DNA from 3 places in the Bradyrhizobium sp. 18BD genome. Region 3 is predicted to be linked to each of the others. Evidence: predicted binding sites of a transcription regulator. Region 3 holds the regulator's gene; each other region holds the start of a gene.
What was found. The regulator LexA, encoded in region 3, represses DNA repair genes until DNA is damaged. The targets are predictions, from matches to a motif close to TGTTCNNNNTGTGTTCNG.
Positions count from the first base shown of each region.

Region 1: RAD16_RS29595 (YifB family Mg chelatase-like AAA ATPase) is a predicted target of LexA. The motif match lies at 1,868-1,885, and genes of this name have one in related genera.
Region 2: RAD16_RS09090 (putative DNA modification/repair radical SAM protein) is a predicted target of LexA. The motif match lies at 2,267-2,284, and genes of this name have one in related genera.

Region 1 is NZ_JAVAYL010000019.1:42,177-46,672, reverse strand. It holds gene RAD16_RS29600 (hypothetical protein) at 1-160, opposite strand, end outside; gene RAD16_RS29595 (YifB family Mg chelatase-like AAA ATPase) at 281-1,819, opposite strand; gene RAD16_RS29590 (PilZ domain-containing protein) at 2,037-2,282, shown strand; gene RAD16_RS29585 (tetratricopeptide repeat protein) at 2,362-3,150, shown strand; gene RAD16_RS29580 (AAA family ATPase) at 3,230-4,496, opposite strand, start outside.
Region 2 is NZ_JAVAYL010000004.1:149,079-153,574, forward strand. It holds gene RAD16_RS09085 (UdgX family uracil-DNA binding protein) at 1-951, opposite strand, end outside; gene RAD16_RS09090 (putative DNA modification/repair radical SAM protein) at 951-2,186, opposite strand; gene RAD16_RS09095 (ImuA family protein) at 2,351-3,157, shown strand; gene RAD16_RS09100 (Y-family DNA polymerase) at 3,054-4,496, shown strand, end outside.
Region 3 is NZ_JAVAYL010000030.1:35,392-39,887, forward strand. It holds gene RAD16_RS37135 (GAF domain-containing protein) at 1-812, opposite strand, end outside; gene RAD16_RS37140 (hypothetical protein) at 1,005-1,436, opposite strand; gene RAD16_RS37145 (hypothetical protein) at 1,633-1,836, opposite strand; gene lexA (transcriptional repressor LexA) at 2,024-2,725, opposite strand; gene RAD16_RS37155 (molybdopterin molybdotransferase MoeA) at 2,902-4,113, opposite strand; gene RAD16_RS37160 (hypothetical protein) at 4,344-4,496, opposite strand, start outside.

The DNA of each region.
Region 1 (4,496 bases), on a different contig from region 3:
ACGCGACATGGACGCCGGCGGTCCAGAACAGGGTCGTCAGCTCGACGGAGGTGTCGCCCACGGCGATGCAGGGGTGCGAGACCGATCCGATCTCGCTGCGGGCAAACACCGCAGCCGCCAGCAGGGGAACAACCGAGGCCAGGATCTTGAAACGCAACATGACACTCTACTCGCCAAGGACTCGCGAAGGCCGCTCGGGAACTGACCCCTGTAACTCGTGGCCTTATGGTTTGCAGAGCGTAAAGGAAACTCGTTACCGCCGGGTTGATGCGCGGAATGATCAAGCCATCTGCCGCACATCCTCCGCGAGTGCGCGGTAGGACAAAGCTTCGGCGAGATGCAGCCGGCCGATCTTCTCGGCGCCGTCGAGGTCGGCGAGCGTGCGCGCGACCCGCAGCACGCGGTGATAGCCGCGCGCCGACAGCCGCATGGTCTCGGCGGCATCGCGCAGCAGCTTCTGGCCCTGCGCATCGGGCTTGGCGATGTCCTCGAGCACGGAGGCCGGCGCCTCGGCATTGGTGCGGACCTTGGGCAGGCCCGCGTCCGCATAGCGCGCGAGCTGGATATCGCGTGCGGCGGCCACGCGTGCGGCGACCTCGGCGGATCCTTCCGCCGGCGGCGGCAGGATCAGGTCGGCCGCGGTCACCGCGGGAACCTCGATGCGCAGATCGATGCGGTCCATCAGCGGGCCGGAGATGCGCGCCTGATAGTCGCCGGTGCAGCGATCGATGCGACCGCGCTTGCAGGCATAGCCGGGCTCGAAGGCATTGCCGCAGCGGCAGGGATTCATCGCGGCAACCAGCATGAAGCGGGCGGGATAAGTGACGCGATGATTGGCGCGCGACACCGCGACCTCGCCGTTCTCCAGCGGCTGGCGCAGCGAATCCAGAACGCGCGGATCGAACTCCGGCAGCTCGTCGAGGAACAGCACGCCTTGATGCGCCAGCGAGATCTCGCCGGGCTTTGCCCGCATGCCGCCGCCGGTGAGCGCGGCCATGCTGGCGGAATGATGCGGCGAGCGGAACGGCCGCCGCGACGTCAGCGCACCACCCTCGATCTCGCCGGCAACGGAGGCGATCATCGAGACCTCGAGCAGTTCGCCCGGCGACAGCGGCGGGAGAATGGACGGCAGCCGCGCCGCCAGCATCGACTTGCCGGCGCCGGGCGCGCCGATCATCAGCAAATGATGCCCGCCGGCGGCCGCGATCTCCAGCGCGCGCTTGGCGCTCTCCTGGCCCTTGATGTCGCGCAGATCGAGCGGCGAGCTTGCTGCTTCATGCACCTTTGGCACGGGCCGCGACAGCACCTGCGTACCCTTGAAATGGTTGGCGATCTGGATCAGCGAATGTGCGGCGATGATCTGGATATCAGGGCTCGCCCACGCCGCTTCCGAGCCGCAGGAGGCCGGGCAGATCAACCCTTCCTCGCGCACATTGGCGCCGAACGCAGCCGGCAGAACGCCGGCCACGGGTGCGATCGAGCCGTCGAGGCCGAGCTCGCCGAGCACGGTAAAACCCGTCAGCGCGTCCGGCGGGATCGCGCCGATCGCGGCCATCAGCCCGAGCGCGATCGGGAGATCATAATGGCTGCCTTCCTTGGGCAGGTCCGCCGGCGCCAGATTGACGATGATCCGCCGCGCCGGCAGCGCCAGACCCGAGGCAATCAGCGCCGAGCGGACCCGCTCGCGCGCCTCCGACACCGCCTTGTCCGGCAGGCCGACGATGGCAAAGGCCGGCAGGCCGGGCGCGACCTGCACCTGCACGTCGACCGCGCGGGCCTCGATCCCCTCAAAGGCGACGGTAGAAACCCGCTGAACCATGCCTGTCCTCTTCTGCAATCAAGGGTAGCAGAACCCGCTATCCGCTGCAAGAACAATACAAGAACAAATTCCGGGGCGCGCAAACCCTAACCAGCCGTAAACACAGCGCCGACACTACGCCTCGAATGCGAGCGGCTCTCATCAGCACATCCCAACGAATGTTCGCTACTGCTAAGGGCGCGGGATGGGCCGTGATCTAACAAGTGAACAAATCAAAATGCTTGCAAATCGCCGGAGAAGCGAACGACGGGTGTGCAGCCGGCTCGCCAAGATTCATTTTGGGGCGGGCTCGCTGCCGCGGGATTGCACGATCACCGATATTTCGGATGGTGGCGTGAAGGTCGTGGCGGAATTCCTGGAAGTGCCGCCGCAATTCACCATCATCTTCGCGCCCGATTATTCCCGCCAGTGCCGCCTGCGCTGGCGCATCGGCTGCGAATTCGGTGCGGAATTTACCGATTGAGACGCGAGCACTCGCGTCTTTAACGGGACTTTAGCGTTAATCGGTAAGCATCTCTGATCAGTCGCCGAGTGATCAGAGTATGTCCAAGCGTTTGTCCGTTGCCTCTCTCCCGGCGAAATATCTGTCTTCCGCACTTCTGGTCCTTGCCCTCGGCGGCTGCCAGACCACAAGCCTCGAGGACGTGACGGGCGCGCTCGGCGTCAAGTCGGAGCCCGCGGCCCAGGCTGACGCCAAGCCCGACATGAAGCCTGACATGGACGCCCTGCGCGAGCGCTATCGCGCCAAGCCCAGCGATCCCGTCGTCGCGCTCGAATACGGCAAGGCGCTGCGCGAGACCGGCCAGCGCGGCCAGGCGGTCGCGGTGATGGAGCAGGCGGTGCTCGCCCATCCCAGCAACAAGGCGTTGCTCGCCGGCTACGGCCGCGCGCTCGCCGACAACGGCAATTTCCAGCAAGCCTTCGACGTGCTGAGCCGCGCGCATACGCCGGAAGACCCCGACTGGCGCATCCTGTCGGCGCAGGGCGCGGCGCTCGACCAGCTCGGCCGCAACGAGGAGGCGCAGCAATATTACGCCTCGGCGCTGAAGATCGTGCCCGACGAGCCGCAGGTCCTGTCCAATCTCGGCCTGTCCTACGTGCTGCAGAACAATCTGCCGCGGGCGGAGGAAACCATGCGCCGCGCCTATCAGCGCAATCCTTCAGATCCCCGCGTGCGGGCCAATCTCGCGCTGGTGCTGGGGCTGGAAGGAAAGCAGGCGGAGGCCGAGACCATCGTGAAGGGTGATCTGCCGCCGGATCAGGCCGCGGCCAAGGTCACCGCGCTGCGCCAATTGCTGGCGAAGAGGCAGCAGCAGCGGGCGGAGAAGTAGTCCGCCCTCTTCAGCTTCTTTTTTGACGCGTTTTCTTGACGCGAACCGGAATCCACTTCGCTCGAAAACGCTTTGGTGGTTACGACGCCTTGCGATGCGGGGCGGACGGGCGGCTCGCCCGCGACTTCAGCTTCTTCAAGAGCGGTCCGAGCAGCGTACGCTTCGGCTTTTTCACCTCGCCGCGCCCGGCGAGACGGTTCGCCATGTTCTGGAACAGCTCGGTGGTGCGGTGGGTCTTGGAGACTTCCGCGATCATCTGGCCGTTGTTGGCGGCGGTCGAGAACAGTTTCGAATCGAACGGAATCACCGCGATCGGCTGGCCCTCCATGGTCTTGGCGAACGCCTTGACCTCGATCTCCGCGCGCTTGTGCATGCCGACCTGGTTCACACAATACAGCGGCGGCCGGTCGTTCGGGCGCGCCGCCTTCAGCACGCTCAGCATGTTCTTGGTGTTGCGCAGATTGGCGAGATCGGGCTCGGCCACGATCACGATGTCGTCGGCGTTGACCAGCGCGCGGCGCGTCCAGCCCGACCATTGATGGGGAACGTCGAGCACGATACAGGGCGTCGTCATGCGCAGCGTGTCGAAGATCGCATCGAAGGCTTCGGCGCCGAAATCGTAGACGCGATCGAGCGTGGCGGGCGCGGCGAGGAGGCTGAGGCGCTCGGTGCATTTGGCGAGCAGGCGCTCCATCAGCGCCGTGTCGGGCCGGTCCTGCGATAGCACCGCATTGGCGATGCCCTGCGCCGGATCCTGGTTGTAATCGAGGCCGGCGGTGCCGAAGGCGAGGTCGAGATCGATCACGACGGAATCGAGCGCGAGGTCGCGCGCGATGGTCCAGGCCAGATTGTGCGCGACGGTGGAGGCGCCGACGCCGCCCTTAGCGCCGACCACCGCGATGACGCGGCCGGTGATGATGGCCTCGGAGGCCGAGAACAGGCTGCAGATCGAGCGGACCACGTCGAGCGTTTCGACCGGTCCCACCACATAGTCGTTGACGCCGCGGCGAACCAGCTCGCGATACGGCGCGGTGTCGTTGGGATTGCCGATCACGACCACGCGGGTGCCGGGATCGCAGACGCCGGCGAGATCGTCGAGCCCTTCCAGGATGTCGCGGGTGCCGTCGGATTCGATCACGATCACGTTCGGCGTCGGCATCGACTCATAGGCTTCGATCGCCGCCGCGAGGCCGCCGTCCTTGGCGGTGAGATGCGCCTTGGCGAGCCGGCGGTCCTGCCCGGCCGCGGTCACCGCCTTGAGCGTCTGGTCGGTCTCGCAAAACGCCTGCACGGAGATGCGGGGAACCGGCGCAATGTGTTCCTCGGGGTGCCGCGGGTCGTCCGCT
Region 2 (4,496 bases), on a different contig from region 3:
CATGATGGTCGCGTTCTCAGGGCCCTCGCCGAACACGGTTTGCGTCGCGTCCCTGTAGAGCGGGCAGGCGCGGCAATGCGCGGCCTCCTCGCGAAGCGCTTCGAGATCGTCGGCAGCACGCTTGCGTGTCATCGGAGCCTCCGGCCGCTTCTGAGGCTTGTGCGGATCGGTTGCGGCATTGGCGATCATGGCGCCGGTCATGCGCTCGGCATCCTCGATCAAAGGCTTAATGATCGAAGCCTCGGGCAGGTTCCTCCAGTATTTCTTCGGCATCTCCGTCTGCATCGCCTTCACCTTCAAGCGCGCCGGATTGAAGATGCTGGCGTAGTAGCGGCGCCAGGTTTCCTCGAGCCGGTCTTCGCCCGGTGCCTCGCTCTTGCTCACGCCCGGCGTGAACGAGAGCGCATGGCCGTCCCAATGCGCGCAGAGATCCGGCGTCAGGATCGACCACGGCATGTCAGCAAAGCGTTTTGCGAAGAATGGGGCTGCGAGCTCGACGATATAGTGCTCCGGCTCGAACCAGGCGACGTAATATGCATCGCGCTCCCGGCCGATCTCGCGGAAGCGCACGAAGGCATGCATCTTGTGCTCGTCGCGACGGACCGCTCTCGCCATCGCCGTGATCTGCGCGACATCGGCGTCGGTCGCGACCTCGATGAGATCGTGATTGTCCTTCAATCGCCAGAGCAGGCGATAGAGGATCGCAAATCGCTCGACATCGCGATGCAGGATCGCGGCCTGGGCGAGGTCGATGAATTTGCCTGATACGTTGAAGGTGCCGTCGTTCACCTCGAGGATCGGAGATGGCGCGGGTGGCGCGAACAATTCTGTTTCGCCGCCCTGCACGGTCCAGGTGATATCGGCAGGCTCCACATGATGAAGCACGAGCGAACGCGCGGCTTTGCGCCAGCCGTCGAAATCGGTTTCGGTGTCGAGGATGATGTACTGCATCAGAAACCAAACCCTAGTTGTGTTGCCTTCGGCTTGAACCGGTCGATCAACCCGGCAGCATCAAGACGATGCGGCGAGGGGCGGTGATCGCTGAGGATGATGAACGGCAGCGCCTTGTTGCGGGGCACGTGCAGCCGCGCGAAATCGGAGAGGCGGATCGTGGTGGTGCGCCGCGTTGCGATGATGCGCTCGACCGCCTTGGTGCCGAAGCCCGGCACGCGCAACAATTCCTCGCGGCTGGCGCGGTTGACGTCGAGCGGGAAACGGTCGCGATGGCGCAGCGCCCAGGCGAGCTTCGGATCGATGTCGAGCGGCAGCATCGCGCTGTCGTCGACGATCTCGCCGACGTCGAAGCCGTAGAACCGCATCAGCCAGTCGGCCTGGTAGAGCCGGTGCTCGCGCAGCAGCGGCGGCTGCACCAGCGGCAAGGCGCGGCTGGCATCGGGGATCGGGCTGAAGGCGGAATAATAGACGCGTCGCAGCCGGTAGGAGCCGTAGAGATTGGCGCTGGTGTGGAGAATGGTGTGGTCGTTCGCGCTGTCGGCGCCGACGATCATCTGCGTGCTTTGACCTGCCGGCGCGAAACGCTGCGGCTTCGCCTTCGTCTTTGTGTTGCGGTTGTCCTCGGCCTCGTCGAGCTTCAGCCGCAGCCGGCCCATGGTGCGGCGGATCGCGCGGACGTCTTTCTCCGGCGCGAATTGCTGCAGGCTCGTTTCCTCAGGCATTTCGATGTTGATGGAGAGACGGTCGGCATATTTGCCGGCCTCCGCGATCAGCGCGTCGTCGGCCTCGGGAATGGTCTTGAGATGGATGTAGCCGCGAAAGTGATGCTCCTCGCGCAGTTTGCGCGCGACGCTGACCACTTGCTCCATCGTGTAGTCGGGGCTGCGGATGATGCCGGAGGAGAGGAACAGGCCCTCGATGTAATTGCGCCGGTAGAAGTCGAGCGTGAGCTTGACCACCTCGTCGATGGTGAAGCGGGCGCGCGGCACGTTCGAGGAGGCGCGGTTGACGCAATAGAGGCAATCGTAATTGCAGGCATTGGTCAGCAACACCTTGAGCAGCGAGATGCAGCGTCCGTCCGGCGCATAGGAATGGCAGATACCCATGCCCGGCGCGGTCGAGCCCATGCCCTTGCCGTCGGTGGAATCCCGCTTCTCGGTGCCGCTGGAGGCGCAGGACGCGTCGTACTTGGCGGCGTCCGCGAGAATCTCCAGCTTGCGTTGCACGTCCATGCCTCAATCCCTTTGATTCGGCTCATGAATCCGAAAGTCCACCAATTCGATTGACTCTCGGGCCGCCGTTAGCTTTATATTAGAACATATCATGAACAAATGAGCCAGCCGCTGGTTCTCTTTTTTGAGAGCCATCGGCAATCACCCCTGAAGGAGCGGCGTATATGAGCGGCGCACGGATGAGCGCGCTTGCGACCTTGCGCGGCCAGATCGAGCGCATCGAGACGGCGGAGATCGTGCATCAGCACGATCGCGTCGCGCTCGGTCATGGCGAGGCCGATGCCGCGCTGAAGGGTGGGCTCGCGCGCGCGGCGATCCACGAGGTGTTTTGCGAGGGGCGGCAGAGCACGGCCGCGACCGGTTTCGTGATGGGCCTTGCGGGGCGCGTCTCGGCACAGCGGCCGCTGCTGTGGGTGCGGCAGGATTTTTCGGAGATTGAAACCGGCGCGCTGTCGATGAGCGGGCTCGCCGAGCTCGGCCTCGATCCGCGCCGCGTGGTGATGGTGCGCGCCGCCGATGTCGAGAGCGCGCTGCGCACCTCGGCCGATGCGCTCGCCTGCGATGCGCTCGGCGCGGTCGTGCTCGAGCTCTGGGGCGAGACCAGACAGTTCGATCTCGTCGCGAGCCGCAAGCTGACGCTCGCCGCGCAATCGTCCGGCGTCACCGGTCTGATGCTGCGCATGGCCGCGCAACCGCTGCCCTCGACCGCGGAGACACGATGGATGCTGCGCGCAGCGCATTCGCCGCCGGGGTCAGCTTCAATGCCTGCGGCGCCTTGGAGCGCCTGGGGCGCGCCGCGCTTCGATGCCGAGCTCTTGCGCAATCGTCATGGCCCGTGTGGCCGGTGGATCATGGAATGGAAATGTGATGAGTGCCAGTTCAGTGAACCGTCGGCGTATCCTCAGCCTGTGGCTGCCGCGCCTGCCCATCGACCGGATCCAACGCTTCCTTGGCAGCGCCGGGCTGGGTAGGACCAAAGCGTTTTCAAGCGAAGTGGGTACCGGTTCGCGTGAAGAAAACGCGTCAAAACAAAAAGACGAGCCGAACATCGTTGTCATCAAGGACAACAATGCGCTGGTGATCCATGCACTCGACGAGGCTGCCGAGCGCCTCGGCCTGCACATCGGCCAGCCGCTCGCGAATGCGCGGGCGATGTGTCCGGATCTAAAGGTATTCGACGCCGATATCGTGGCCGATGCAAAGACGCTGAGCGACATCGCCGACTGGTGCGATCGCTTCACGCCGCTGGTGGCGCTCGATCCGCCGCACGGGCTGTTCCTCGACATCACCGGCTGCGCGCATCTGTTCGGCGGGGAAGCCGCGCTGTTGAAGACGCTGGTCCGTGCGCTTGCGCGGCAGGGCTTTGCCGTCAGCGCGGCGATTGCCGGCACCTCGGTCTGTGCGCGCACGCTGACGCGGCAGATACCCGGCATCATCGTCGCCGATGGCGGCGAGGCGGCGGCGATCGACCGGTTTCCGGTGTCGGCGCTCGGCGCGGGCGAGGCCGTCACCACCGGGCTGCGCCGTGCCGGCCTGAAGACCATCGGCGATGTCGCCTCGCGTTCGCCAAGCGAAATCACGGCGCGGTTCGGCGCGCGGTTCTCCACGCTGCTCGCGCATGCGCTGGGGCAGGGCGATGCACCGATCAATCCGCGCAAGCCGCTGCCCGACTACATCGTGGAGAAACGTTTCGCCGAGCCGATCGCGACCGACACCATGATCGCGATGACGCTGTCGCGGCTCGCCGACACGCTGATCGCCTCCATGGAAAAGCAGGGCAAGGGCGCGCGCCGGCTGGAGGCCGCGTTCTTCCGTACCGACGGTGTGGTACGCACGATCATGGTCGAGACCGGGCGTCCCGTGACGCGAAGTGCGGTGATCGACCGCCTGTTCCGCGAGCGCCTCGATGCGCTCGCCGATCCCCTCGATCCCGGTTTCGGCTTCGACATGGTGCGCCTGTCGGCGAGCCGCACCGAGATTGTGGTGCAGGAGCAGCGCGATCTCGACGCCCATGTCCACGACAATGACGAGCTCGCCGCGCTGATCGACCGCATCGCCGCGCGCATCGGCGGAAAGCGCGTCGTCGTGCATTTGCCTGAGGATACACATATCCCCGAGCAGGCGGTGCTGGCCGCGCCCGCGCAGCATCATCTCGCCGCCGCCATGCAGGCCGAATGGCCGGCGCGCGCCGAGAGCGAGCCGCCGCTGCGCCCCTTGCGGCTGTTCGACAAGCCGGAGCCGGTCACAGTGCCGTTCGCGACCGTGCCTGACGGCCCGCCGCATCAATTCACCTGGCGGCGGGCGAAACAT
Region 3 (4,496 bases):
AGAGCGGGCATGCCGGTCGCCCAGGCGCCCCCGATGCTGCCGTCGCCCCTGGCGATGGATCTGGTCGCATAGAACGCGGCAAGGTCGGTCTGCGCGCTGCAATCGCCGGCGCGATAGACCAGCGCGGAACGGGCCTCGTTCGGCACCCAGATCTCGAAGCGCCGCGCGATCGGTGTCGCCTGCGCGGAGAGGAAGGTCAGCACCCAGGTCTGGTCGCGCTCGGTGCGGTAGGGAACGCCAACGCCGAGATTGATCCCGACCTCCGCGGCCTCCTCCCAGCGCAGGAAACTCTTGGCGTTGTGCAGGTCCTTGATGATCAGCGGCAGGCCGGCTTTCCAGGTGCGGCCCGGCAGGCCGAAGCCGCGCGGAAACCTGGTGTGGCGGGAGTTGAACTCGAACATGTCGGCGGTGCCATAGTAGCCGTCGACGAGTGCCATTTCGTGGGACGTATCGGGATCGTTGTGCCAGAGCTCGATCGCACCGACATGCGCCGCGTCGTCGCCGCAGAACAGCACCATCACGGCCTGCAGGAATTCGCCCGAAAAGACCGGCACCGCGACGCCGCAGGTGAGGCCTGCCGCGAGCGCCTGGTCGGTTCGCTTGAAATAGGAATTGGCGAATTTGGTGAGGATGACGGGATGACCGGCGGCCCAGGCCTTGCCGGGAAGGCCCTCGTCATGACCGAAGCGCAAGTCCTCGCTCACGGCCTTGAACGCGGACAGCCCCTCGCCGTAGAGGCCTCCTCCGAATTCCAGCCGCATGCGCGTGCGATCAGGCACCCAGAGTTCAACGACGCGAATGAAGGTTTTCATCGAACGTGTCCGCCGCCTCAAGTCACTGGCAGCATCGGCCATTTACCGGCGGAGCGGACGTTCAAAATTCAGGCAGGGCCGCGCAAACTTCGTGCGACGCAAGGGGAACACAAGCATCACCACGTCGCCGGCCACGGCCGGCGATGGCGATTTCCATTCTGGCCCCGACCTGCGAGCCGGGGATCGCTCCGATCAGCCGATCGGCAGACGCGTGATCGTCGGCCTGTCGGCAACGATTTGCGGCGTCTGCTCGCGCTCGCCGAGCGGCTGGGTCACGGGCAGTTGCAGCACGGTTGCGCGCTGGCCTTCGACGAGCTGTGTCACCAACACGTATTTGCCGTCGGCAAATTCGATCGCGTCGTGATGACGATCGGGAATGTGCGGATCGACCTTGCCGAACTTGCCGACGCGCGAATTGATCGTGCGTGTCCAGATCCAGCGATTGTCGTAACGGACGTTGTCGGCGAAAGCGAGCTCCGTTCCCGGCAGCAGACATACGGCGACGGACATGTCCGCTTCGGAAGCGAAGCCGCGCGTCGAGGTGCCGCGGAAGGTTGTCGTGACGATCGTCTCGCCGACTTCTGCGGGACGCGTCGCGACGGCGTGCAGGCTGTAGTCACACATCGTGTTGCTCCTCATTCGAAGATAGCAACCCGCGCCTCTGTTTCGGAGGCGCAGGCCTCTATCAGAGTGGAAGCCCATCAGGTTCTGCTTGGTTGTGGGCAAATCTGCGGCTTGGATCCGCGGGCCGCCATCACAATATCTTTTTCAAATACTGGAGGAACAAAGTCCGCTCCCGTGCATTTAGCGGCCTTATCCGTCAGCGGCCTGCAGGTGCCGACCAGCCGGAGTATGGCCAGACCGGTTGTGACGGCTGCGCGACGGCGTTGCGTGCATTGCGGAATTGTTCGCTCGCCGCTGCCGGTGTTGCCTTGCGGGCATGGTGCGGCTCTGCGGCGATGGCTTGCGACGCGGATTCTGCGATCAGCGCCATCATGATTGTGCTCAAGACGATCTTGCGCATGGTTGTCTCCTCGGTCTGTCAAAGGCCTTACGAAGCGATGCGGGCTTCGTGCGGCGTGCCGAGGATCTAGCGCTGGAGAGGTGGCGGGATAATCTGCGCAAAACCAGAAAGACTATCCAGCCGGAGCGGACAATCATCCGCTCCATCGTTTAAGGCGCGGTCGCCAGAGGGCGCCGCGCGGACGTGTTCAGTACTTCCGGTAAAGCCCGATCAGCTTGCCCTGAATCTTGACCCGGTTGGGCGGCAGGATGCGGACCTCATAGGCGGCGTTGGCGGGCTCGAGCGCGATCGAGGCGCCCCGGCGGCGGAAGCGCTTCAGGGTTGCCTCTTCGTCGTCGATCAGGGCCACCACGATGTCGCCGGTGTCGGCGCTCTCGTTGCGCTGGATCAGCGCCATGTCGCCGTCGAGGATGCCGGCTTCCACCATGGAATCGCCGCGCACTTCGAGCGCGTAGTGCTCGCCCGAGCCGAGCATGTCGGGCGGAACGCTGATGGTGTGGCTGCGGGTCTGCAACGCCTCGATCGGCGTGCCGGCCGCGATCCGACCCATCACCGGCACGGCGACGGGACGCTCGCCCTCGTCGGCGGGCGGGCTTGAGGTGGTGCGCACCTTGCCGAGATTGCCCTCGATGACGCTGGGCGTGAAGCCGCGGCGGTTGCCGGCGGCGGCCTGCAGCTCGGGCAGCTTGATCACCTCGATGGCGCGGGCGCGGTTGGGCAGGCGGCGGATGAAGCCGCGCTCCTCGAGCGCGGTGATCAGGCGATGGATGCCCGACTTCGAGCGCAGGTCGAGCGCGTCCTTCATCTCATCGAAGGAGGGCGGCACGCCGCTTTCCTTCAGCCGCTCGCTGATGAACCGCAGGAGCTCGTATTGTTTGCGCGTTAACATCTCGACCAAAATCCCCCGGTTGATGTCGTTCGATTCCGAGACGCTGAATTCAGCGATAAGCCGCTACATGCTCGAAACAAATCATGAACGGACACTATATGTTCGATACATGTTCCGCAACTGCTTAATTTACCGTGAACGCGACAAAGTTCGCGGAACGCGTGCGAACGAAGCGGTCAGACGGGCAGTCGCAGCACCTCGCAAGGCGCACCGGCCTCGGCCTTCGGTGCGAATGGTGCGCGCACGAGAAGTGCCTGTGCCGCAGCGAGATTCGCAAGCAGCGAGGAGTCCTGGTGGTTGACCGGATTGGCAACGAGCGTGCCGTCGTCGCGCATATCGAGGCGCGCGCGCAGATAATCCTCGCGCTGGTCATTGGCGCCGACGGCGCGGCCGAGCACGGCGCGTTCGCGGCGATGATGAATCACCTGCTGGCCTGCCAGCGCGCGAATCAGCGGCACCAGAAACAGGAAACCGCAAACGTAGGATGACACGGGATTGCCGGGCAGGCCGATCACGCGCATCGCCCCGAGTTGTCCGTTCATCATCGGCTTGCCCGGCCGCATCGCGATCTTCCAGAACGCCATCGAGATGCCTTCGTCCCGCAGCGCCTGCTGCACCAGGTCGTGGTCGCCGACCGAAGCACCGCCGGTGGTGATGAGGATATCGGCGCCGCTCTCGCGGGCGCGGCGGATACCGGCGGTGGTGGCGGCAAGCGTGTCGGCGGCGACGCCGAGGTCGATGGTGTCGGCGCCCTCGCTGCGGGCGAGCGCGTGCAGGGCGTAGCCGTTGGAATAGACGATCTGGCCGGGGCCGGGCGTCGTGCCCGGCATCACCAGCTCATCGCCGGTGGCGAGGACCGCAACCTTCGGGCGGCGACGGACGGGCAGAAGCGGGTGGTTCATCCCGGCGGCGAGGGCGAGGTCGCGCTCGGTGAGCCGGGCTCCCTTGCGCAGCAGCACGTCGCCTTCCGAGAAGTCGACGCCGGCGGGGCGGATGTGCCGTCCCGTCACCGCGGCTTCCTTGATCGTGATGCGCTTGCCGTCTGCGACCGTGTCCTCCTGGATCACGACCGCGTCGGCGCCGTCAGGCACGACGCCGCCGGTGAAGATCCGCACGGCTTGGCCGGCACCGACCGTTCCGGCGAATGGCCGGCCCGCCGCGACCTCGCCGATCACGGTGAGCTGGGCATCGACCTTCGCTGCGTCCGCCGCGCGTACCGCATAGCCGTCCATCGCCGACATCGCCTGCGGCGGCTGGGTCCGCTGCGCCGCGACGTCGCGGGCGAGCACGCGGTGAAAGGCTTGGTCGAGAGCGACCGATTCTTCGGGCAGCGGCTCTGCGCCGGCAAGCACCGCGGCGAGCGCGTCAGAAACCGGCATCAGGGCCACGGTGAAAACTCCAGCTGCGCCCGTTCGGGCAAATCGGCGGCGAGAGTTCTAGCCGAGTGCAGGCACAGAGGCAAAACGGGTGGCCGCGCGGGATGATTTATCCTGCGTCATGCGCTTGGCGATGAGAGGCAGCATCACGTCCGCCGCGGCATGATCCGGAAGGCGAGACAGACCGGCACGAGGGTGGCCATGGCGAGGACGAGAAAGACGAGAGCCACGGCCAGCATCGGTCAGGTCTCCGGCTGTTTGCCCGGACTGACGTCCGGCGCAATCGGCCCCTGATCCTTGTCGGGCATCGGGTCGGCCTGGGCTTTCAGGTCGGCGGCCTTGCTGATCAACTTTGCGGAGAGGTCAGAATCCGAAGTGGTTCTGGCGAATTTCAT